DNA from 3 places in the Paenibacillus polymyxa M1 genome. Region 2 is predicted to be linked to each of the others. Evidence: predicted binding sites of a transcription regulator. Region 2 holds the regulator's gene; each other region holds the start of a gene.
The links. Region 2 encodes LexA, which represses DNA repair genes until DNA is damaged. Its sites were predicted from a motif close to CGAACATATGTTCG; they were not measured.
Positions count from the first base shown of each region.

Region 1: the regulator LexA is predicted to act here: its motif matches at 1,250-1,263, upstream of PPM_RS27935 (DNA polymerase thumb domain-containing protein).
Region 3: the regulator LexA is predicted to act here: its motif matches at 1,278-1,291, upstream of recA (recombinase RecA).

Region 1 is NC_017543.1:360,811-364,068, reverse strand. Features, by position in the region: gene PPM_RS27935 (DNA polymerase thumb domain-containing protein) at 1-1,232, opposite strand, end outside; gene PPM_RS28160 (helix-turn-helix domain-containing protein) at 1,555-2,016, shown strand; gene PPM_RS27925 (hypothetical protein) at 3,137-3,258, shown strand, end outside.
Region 2 is NC_017542.1:3,162,428-3,165,685, reverse strand. Features, by position in the region: partial or broken gene PPM_RS30645 (hypothetical protein) at 1-185, shown strand, start outside; gene PPM_RS29655 (hypothetical protein) at 498-638, opposite strand; gene PPM_RS29650 (hypothetical protein) at 680-844, opposite strand; gene lexA (transcriptional repressor LexA) at 1,263-1,889, opposite strand; gene PPM_RS14045 (LysM peptidoglycan-binding domain-containing protein) at 2,079-2,447, shown strand; gene PPM_RS14040 (DUF896 domain-containing protein) at 2,556-2,762, shown strand; gene PPM_RS14035 (hypothetical protein) at 2,877-3,258, shown strand, end outside.
Region 3 is NC_017542.1:2,243,965-2,247,222, reverse strand. Features, by position in the region: gene recA (recombinase RecA) at 147-1,208, opposite strand; gene PPM_RS10240 (competence/damage-inducible protein A) at 1,436-2,704, opposite strand; gene pgsA (CDP-diacylglycerol--glycerol-3-phosphate 3-phosphatidyltransferase) at 2,798-3,258, opposite strand, start outside.

The DNA of each region.
Region 1 (3,258 bases), on a different replicon from region 2:
CGGCCAAGAAATGTCCCCGCATTTGTAATGGAGCTGGCTCTGAAAACAGCAGATCCTCCAAACCGTGCTTGAATCGAATCCAGAGTTACGCCGAGCTGCTGTAATTTTTCATTTGTAGGTCCCGAAAACAGATCCACTTGAATCGCCTCTTCAGGAACCAAGTTGGAGACTCCCACATGAACGTTCCTAATGCTTGCCCTGGCGTTTGCAGACCGCAGCAGCTCCATACAGGTATTGTAGAGTGGCTTGGCTATATTCGTAGCTTCAGGAAGGGTTTTGGAGCGGCTGAAGCCTTTTAATCCATCATCCTTGCTATATCCTAACGAGAGCGTTACCGTCTTTGTTGCGGTATGAGTTTGCCGCATGCGGGATGCAATATGATCCGTCAATTCCAAAATGATGGTTGAAACCTCCTGAATAGAATAATTCCTCATTAGAGTGATACCATTTGAGAACCCTTTGCGGACTTCTTCCTTAATATCTACAAAAACGGGAGAGATGTCCACGCCCCAGCTATGATAAAAAAGCTGCTGGCCCATCAAGTTCCCGAATTGACGTTGAAGTTTAGAAAGGGGGTAATGAGCGATATCCCCTAACTGATAAATCCCTATGGAGTTCAGCCTCTTCTTTAGCTTTCTTCCAATTCCCCATATGTCTTCCACCGGTAGCGGCCACAGCAGGCGGGGGATATCCTGATACGTGCACTCCGCGATTCCTGTTTTCTTTCCATAATTATCCATAATCAGTTTTGCGATGAGCTTGTTTGGACCGCAGCCAGCTGCGGACGGTAAGCCAAGCTGCATTAGAATATCTTTCTGGATACGTTGAACTGCATCGCGTGTTGACCCGTATAGGTGTGCTGTACCGTCCAAAGTAATCCAGCTTTCATCAACGGAATATGTAGAAATGGCCTCTGTCGGTACGTACTGGTTGAATAATTTGGTTATAGTCATGGATGTATCCAAGTATAGTCCCATCCGGGCATTGACAACATGGATACGCGGATCAGGAGGGATTTCATAGAGTCGGTTCCCTGTCCGGATGCCAAACTGTTTTTTTAAAGCAGGAGAAGCGGCAAGAACTACGGAGCCTGGGCGATTCTTTTCGCCTACAACTGCCAAAAGGGTAGTAAGCGGGTCCAGTCCCATATCAACAGCTTCAATAGAAGCATAGAAGGACTTCATATCAATACAGGCGACCTCGTGTTGGGGGAGTTTTGAGTAGTCAATCATAATTCAGCCTCCAAAGTAGAACGTATGTTCTTAACAATATACCACGTTTTTATTCGTTTTATTCATGGGAATTTATTACTTTTGCAAAGATGAATTTAATTTATTCGAGGTGAACTTTGTATACAATCTGCTGTAATCATATTATATTTAGTAATGTATTATAGGGATATTTTGTATTGGTTCCGGTGCATTTTCGCATAAGTAAAGTTGAAAATTTGTAGATCTGCTGATTAGAAAGCTGTGTTAGACGAAGCGGTATCTAATAAACGAAAAGCAGAATAGCTATTCTTAAATATAAAGAGAGGGAAACGGACTATAAACCATGAAAATAGATGGTACCCGAATTAAACCACTTAGAGAAAGTATGGGGCTAACGATCCAACAACTTGCTGATGAAGTTGATTTATCTCCTTCGGCAATTGGTATGTATGAGCGTGGTCAACGTACTCCCAAATTAAAAATTATTCTTGTTTTAGCTGAATTTTTCTCTGTTGATGTAAATTATTTTGTGATCGGTTTTACAGTATCCCATGAGCAGATTGAAAATTCATATATTGCAGCCGAGGTGTTTGAAAGAGCTTCAGGTATATGTGAACTATGTAATACTATGGCTCCTTTTATTCGTTCTAATGGCCAACCTTACCTTGAAACATATATATTAAAGGATCATAGTATTTCTGCCGAGCATGTAGCAGCCGTTTGTCCAAACTGTCTTAAAAAACTGGAGGTTCTGCAATTGCCAGGAGATATTATTTATCTTAAAAATAAAATATACAAGAACTGATAGAGCAATTAAATGGATTGATATTTATTGAAAAAATCTCACAATTAATGATGGATTCCCAATCGTTAGAATGGTAAAAATAAAGCTGGTCCAAGAACGGATCAGCTTTATTTTTCGTTCAATTCCACCCTAAGAGCCCTCTGCTGGGATCGAGGAACATTATCCATTACAAATGTGTTGGAGTCGGTAACAATCTCAGTAGAGTTTATTTCAAATCAACCTGGTGTGTTCCAAACTTAATTGTGGCCGTATTAGAGGTTGGGTTAAACGTAGTCTGTCCCTCCAACAAATCATTTGTATCTCACAAAGGTACCATATAGCGATTATTCTGATTAATATATAAGGTGCCTTAGGAGCCATGAACAAGATGTTAATCTTCAAAAATCGATTGCTTGGAGCTATACTCCGAGCTGACATTTTTCCTGTACAGGGTTGTGATAAGCAACAAACAAATACACTTAAAAGTAGAATCCTAAATAGCAACTTTCCCACAAGTTTCCTCATTAATAGAGAGGGCTAAAGTAGCCCTCTCAAAAAAATTCAATCTAAAACATTCTTGCTATTTTCTTTCCTCCATGCACGTAGTTCACTTCAACTTTACTCCGTAGCATAGAGCAATATTATAGGTTTGGCTGTTTCACCAAGGGATATTAGGGCTATCTTAACGACAATCAACTCAAGTTTTTAATTACATAATTTGCCCATTTTTGAGAAGATTATATCCAACGTCCTAAATTGAATTTAGATATTTCAGCCTTATTTTGAGACAAATAAAGTTTCCGATATGTCGGTATTTGGGAAAAAAGATTCAATTATAGTAAATTATCGAATATATTTCTAGAAAAAATCAAAGCATATGATATAATCAGCATTGTAATAATTACCATTAATTAAAAATTTATGAATATCCAAACGAAACCGTATACACTTCCTACTCTTTTAAAATAGATAGGAATTTGTATAAATATCACCTATCAACGAGCTTTAAACAATTATATTAGAAGGCGGGGGGAACACTACTCAAATAAAAATTTGAAAATCCATCATGTGAGAGGCATCGAGGTATTATACGAAAGCGGTACCAATTAAGTATTTATCTAAAACTTAGGAGGCTATTCGGATGAAAAAAGGAAAAATCATGCTTTCTCTCTTATCGGCTTGTGTTATAAGCTCCATGTTTGCAGCGGTGATGAATGCAGAAGACAACAGTACTATTAGTGCAAATGATTCTTTAGAGTCTCA
Region 2 (3,258 bases):
TGGTCCTATGGTTGATAAACATAATAATATTCCGCAAAGTAGGGATATTCACTTAAGGATCTCTTAGCGGATTATAACTTTGTGATTAATTTATTGGAATCTGGCACATATCTGATCATAGCCGGTATCACCAAGCAAATATAAATCAACTTCGGAAATGGTATAATGGTGTTCGGAAGTTCGGAATGGCCTGTTCTATGTCTTTCTACGGTTTATTAACTTCAATTCTTAGCCATGCTATTAGCGATCATTCATTATTTGAAGCATATTTAGAAATTTTTATAAAGAACTTTGTTGTGGCCTATCCATTACAATTATTGGTTATGGGTCCAGCTGTTCGAGCCTTGTTTATAAAATTTATAAAGAAATGCGGGCAAGCAGGACCAAAGCTGATACAAGTTTGAAGAAGCTATAACTGGCGGGATTGGTAGTTTGGGGATCATTTAACACAAAAAAAGCAGGAAGAATTCTTCCTGCTTTTTGCTTGTAAATAAATATTAACGTCTGCGTTGTCCATCATTCACGCTAAACAGATTGACAGCCAGTGCGTTACCTCTTGCACGCGCAGTGGCTCTTTGGTTGGAACGGATGTTTAATCTTCTTCTTCTCAATTCACGGTTGCTGTGTCTTCTGCTCATAATATCACCTCCCTTCAAAGAAATGAAGGTACGGTTAAATCTTAATGATGTTTATGCTTACGCTTGGTAATTTTGATATTTAATGCGTTAGTTGCGAGTGCATTTCCGCTTCCTGTTTTAGCAGCTGCGGCTTGAAAGACTTTAACGACCAGATATCTGTTTTTCCCGATGCGATGCTTATACGTTTTAACTCTATTTCTGATCATCTGCATAACTCCTTTACTTTAGGTCTGCTATATACATATGTCAATTGTGCTAGTAATGTATCAGCATAAATCTACTAAAGACAAAAAGAAGCTAGTACCTATGTTCCTAAATGTTTTTAAAAAAAACTCATGCTAGCCTGCGTTCGCCTTCCCAACTTTACGTTATAGGGGAAGGCTACAGTAGGTTCACATGAGTCAAATTTCCATTTGTTTAGCTAATAAAAGTAAACAGTTCAAGATCAGACGGGACTATTTCGGATAATGGGGGGGATATAATAGTAGAGACAATATAGGTTGCTGAAAAGGAAAGAATAGTTGTGAGACACACATAGTAAACATAATAACAATATAAAACCGGCTCGCCTAGGCGGCCGGTTTTATATTCGTGGTAGTATAACGGGGAAGAAAGCACGATAAATCAGTGGAAGTCCCGGAAGAGTCCAACAACCTTGCCCAATATGCTGACGTGTGTCAGGCGAAGCGGTTCAAAGGCTGGATTTTCAGGTTGAAGCCGGATATGATCTTTTTCTTTGTAAAAGGTTTTAACTGTTGCCTCGTCTTCATCTGTCATAGCTACTACAATGTCTCCGTTATCAGCCGTCTGCTGCTGACGTACGATTACATAGTCTCCGTTAGCAATACCAGCTTCAATCATGCTTTCGCCTACAACAGATAACATGAATATTTTATCCTCACCAACAAAGTGTTGGGGAAGAGGAAAGTAATCTTCAATATTTTCTGTCGCCGTAATAGGAAGACCAGCGGTTACTTTGCCGACGACGGGAACACGACTAATGGAGTAATTAATCAAGTTGCTGTTATCCGATTCGTCTTGACCAAGTAATTCAATAGCCCGTGGTTTCGTAGGATCGCGGCGAATGAGTCCTTTTTTCTCCAAACGATCCAAATGACCGTGAACCGTAGAACTGGAGGCCAATCCGACTGCCTCGCCTATTTCGCGCACAGAAGGGGGGTATCCCTTTAGACGCACTTCATTGCGGATAAATTCAAGAATGGCCTGCTGGCGGCTCGAAATCTTAGACATACCGTATCAACCCCATTTAGTAACGTTTGGGAAAATTATAGCATAGAACCTCCGTTCGTACAAACATAAGTTCTAAATAATCCCTAAAAATATTTACGAACTTTTGTTCTCTTTTCTATTGAACAAAACAAATGTTCGTGTTATATTGTGAAAAACATAAGAACAAACGTTTGGAGGACGCGGCCAATTATGAAATATAGCACTTATCAAAGTATTTTCCCGATGAACTTAGAGAATTTACAGGAGACCCGAAAAGAGGGTAAGGTGCGTTTGTTACAGGTTATTACCAATACTCTTTTACTCAAGCTTCTTATTCTAGTAATTATCGTTTGGGTTGCAGGGGCAGGTGTACTTACGGTTTTCGCAGCACCTTCAGTTTCTAATAAAGAGGTGATTAAGCTGACCGTACAACCTGGAGATACGTTATGGAAGATTGCCGTGAATCATAAACCGGAACGAATGGATACACGGGTATATATTGAAGGGATTATGCGTATTAACGCTTTGGAGGATCGGGGAGTGCAGGCAGGTCAGGTGCTTAAGCTTCCACACTTCTGATCTATAAGACTATAGAGCTTGTCAAGGAGCGCAATGCGGGAGCCTTGACAAGCTCTTTTCTACATGTCAAAGTGTATTATATCTTTGCTTTTATGGAGGGGACACAATTTGGATATAGACAGCTTGGTACAGCGCATTAATGAATTAGCGCGCAAAGCAAAAGCCGAAGGATTGACAGAAGAGGAAACCACAGAGCGCGCCAACCTTCGGGAAATTTATTTAGGCAACATTCGCCGTAATTTTCGGCAGCAGCTTGAAACCATTGAATTTGTGGACGATGATACGTCGAAGGGAAATGACGGGCTGAAGCATTAATGTCGCTAAAGCCTGCATCATTTGCCTTGTTTTAGGTATCTTTCCTGGTATCTATATAGATCAGCTTTAAGGCAGTTGTTTTAATGTAATATTTATTGGGAAGGGAATTGAGAGATGGCCCGATCATTTGAAAGAAAAGTACGTAAAAACACAGCGCATTTAAATAAAACGCGCAAGAAACAAGGCATTCAAACCATTAACGGCGCAGGTTCAGCAATGGACATTTTCCGTGGCCGTAATATTACTGTGCCAATCATGCTGGCTGGTCTTGCTGTATTGTACATGCTTATGAGTTACTTTTTGACTAAGACCGGCATGCGGGGAATGGACTGGCTGGTATTTGGCTTGTACTTGATGCTGGCTGTTATCTTCTTCATTCGCCGTCCTTATTTAAAAGTGGGAAAAGATACCCTCTATATGTTAAAAGGTGGAAGAGAACGTCCGATGACGGCAGGGGACATGAAAGCCATCAAAATTGAAAAGGGTTACGTTACCG
Region 3 (3,258 bases), 920 kb from region 2:
TCTGCTGACAAAGCAGACTTTATTTGATGCAAAAATACCCTGCACAACTGTGCAGGGCATCAGAATCATGCTATTTAAACGGACTGTACCATAATCCCTAGGCTACAGTTCACATGACAGATCAGAAGCGAAGTTTCGGGCAAGCTTTATTCAAGCTCCAGCAATTCCTGTTCTTCCTTGGCCTCCTGCGCCAACTCTTCTTCTGTCGGTGGAGCAATTGTTGTAATCAAATTACTGGCCACCCGGATTTTTTGCTCGATCGTACTAGCAATGTTCGGATTTTCCTTCAAAAATTGCTTTGCATTCTCACGTCCCTGACCAAGGCGCTCGCCTTCGTAGGAATACCATGCTCCGCTCTTGTCGACAATGTCGTGCTCCGTACCGATATCGATCAAGCTTCCTTCTTTGGAAATGCCCTCACCGTACATAATATCCACTTCAGCCTGACGGAAAGGAGGTGCGACTTTATTCTTCACGACTTTAATACGTGTACGGTTACCCACGATGTCGTTACCCATTTTCAAGCTTTCGATACGACGAACATCCAAACGTACCGTAGAGTAAAACTTCAAGGCACGTCCACCCGGTGTAGTTTCAGGGTTACCGAACATAACACCTACTTTTTCACGGAGCTGGTTGATAAAGATAGCAATGGTTTTCGATTTATTAATGGCTCCAGACAGCTTACGCAATGCCTGTGACATCAAGCGCGCTTGAAGACCGACATGGGAATCTCCCATTTCGCCTTCAATCTCTGCCTTCGGTACAAGTGCCGCTACAGAGTCAACGACGATAATGTCCACTGCCCCACTACGCACAAGAGCTTCGGCAATCTCCAATGCCTGCTCACCTGTATCTGGTTGCGATAGTAACAACTCATCAATATTGACACCCAGCTTGCTCGCATACGACGGATCAAGTGCATGCTCGGCATCGATAAAGGCGGCTTGTCCGCCTGTTTTTTGCACCTCTGCGATAGCATGAAGAGCTACTGTCGTTTTACCGGATGATTCCGGTCCATATACTTCAATAATCCGGCCTCTTGGAAAGCCGCCCGTTCCTAACGCAATATCCAAAGCAATCGAACCACTGGGGATTGTTTCCACTTGCATGTGGGTAGACTCACCCAACTTCATGATGGAACCTTTACCAAATTGCTTTTCTATTTGACGGAGCGCCATATCCAGCGCAGCACGACGATCTGACAATAAACTCACATCCTTCATTGTTTGTACTTTAATAATACCTTGTTTTGACACGCTTGCCAAGCATTTTTTCGAACATACATTCGTTTTTTTTATTTCCCGCAGCTCTCTTCTATAGTTATACCTTTCTCTTAAAACGAAAAAAGAACCGCTGGCAAAAAGCTTTGCAACGGTTCTTCCGAATAAAAAGATTATATCATGAATATCTATCTAAAACAACTCATCGATAATTAAGAGAGTTTCTCGTTCTCTACCAATCGGCGCCACAATCTGTACAGGATAGCTTTGACGGATCGCAAACGGATGGTCTCACGGTTACCGCTTAAATTCAGCTCATATACTTCTGTTTCCTTGTCGCGCTCAGCAATACCAATATACACCAGGCCGACTGGCTTCCGCTCGGAATATCCGGGCCCAGCTACACCAGTAACAGAAAGTCCGAAATCGCTGTCCATAATCATCCTTGCCTGCTCTGCAAGCACAAGGGCTACTTCCTTACTCACTGCGCCTGGCGCATGATCCCCTTCCAAATAATCATAAGGCACATTGAGCAATTTCATCTTCATTTCATTGGAATAACACACGATGCCACCTTGAAACATAACAGCACTGCCAGGTATAGAAGTGATGTGTTCCATCAGCATACCGCCTGTACAGCTTTCCGCTGCGCTCACAGTAAGTCCGCGCTTGGCCATTAAATCTACAATCACCTTCTCCAGCGTAACATCCTCACTTGCATACATATATTCGGAAAGACGCTGCTGAATTTGTACTTCCGTAGCCGTCAGCTTAATTAAAGCTTCACTCTCACTGGCCGCCTTGGTGGATATACGGATCGTGACTTCCCCTTCCTTGGCATAAGGAGCAATCGTGGGGTCCGTCTGGGATTCGATCAGATCTAACAAGCGCGTTTCAAGAGCTGACTCACCGATCCCTGCGAATTTTAGCATTTTCGAATAAATCGGCATCTCCTCACCGCTTAATGCCTGCTGAAGCAACCATGGTTTAGCATGATTTGCAAACATAGGTTTAAGTTCCTTAGGTGGTCCGGGCAAAACCACATAAAATTTACCGTCCTGTGCAATGGCATCCCCTATAGCTAAACCCGTCTCATTTTCAAGCGGAGTGGCTCCTTCAATAGAAAGCGCCTGGCGGCGGTTATTCTCGGTCATTTCTACCCCACGGTTACGGAAAAACTGATCCAGCTTGTCCATGGCAAGACGATCTATCTGCAATTTTCGCCCCAGTACAACCGCTATCGCATCTTTTGTCAAATCGTCCTGAGTTGGCCCCAGCCCACCAGAAAACAAAATAATATCCGCACGCTTCTGAGCAAGACGTACCGCTTCCTGAAGTCGATCCATGTTATCGCCAACTACAGTCTGAAAATATACATCAATTCCGATAGTAGCTAGCTCTTGCGACAAATATTGGGCATTTGTATTTACTATTTGTCCAAGTAATAACTCTGTTCCTACTGCAATGATTTCAGCTTTCATCAATTCGTCCTCCTATGATGCGTATAATGTGAATTATGTAAAGAAACAGCAATAAGTTAAGTCCCTATTGCTGTTTCCATAAGATTTATCCTGTTAAACTTTAGAGGAGCTCAGCAAATGGATATTCTTTACAAAGTAATCAATACCCGAATAAATGGTGATTAACACAGCTGCCCATATCGCTATTAAATCAAACGGAATACCCAGAAAAACAAACGGGAAATTATTAATGAGCAGTGCTACAATAGCAATGATCTGGATGATCGTCTTTAATTTCCCCCAATTGCTTGCAGCAACCACAGAGCCATCCAATAAGGCGATCTGTCTCAGACCCGTAACCGCAAACTCACGACTGACAATCACAACGACAACCCAAGAATCAATTTTTCCCATTTCCACCAAAGAAACCAAAATAGCAGTTACCAACAGCTTATCAGCAAGGGGGTCCAACAGCTTGCCCAAATTGGTGACCATATTATTTTTACGAGCCAAATATCCGTCAAGGCCATCTGTGCTGGCTGCTACAAGGAAAATGATAGCCGCAATCAGCTGAT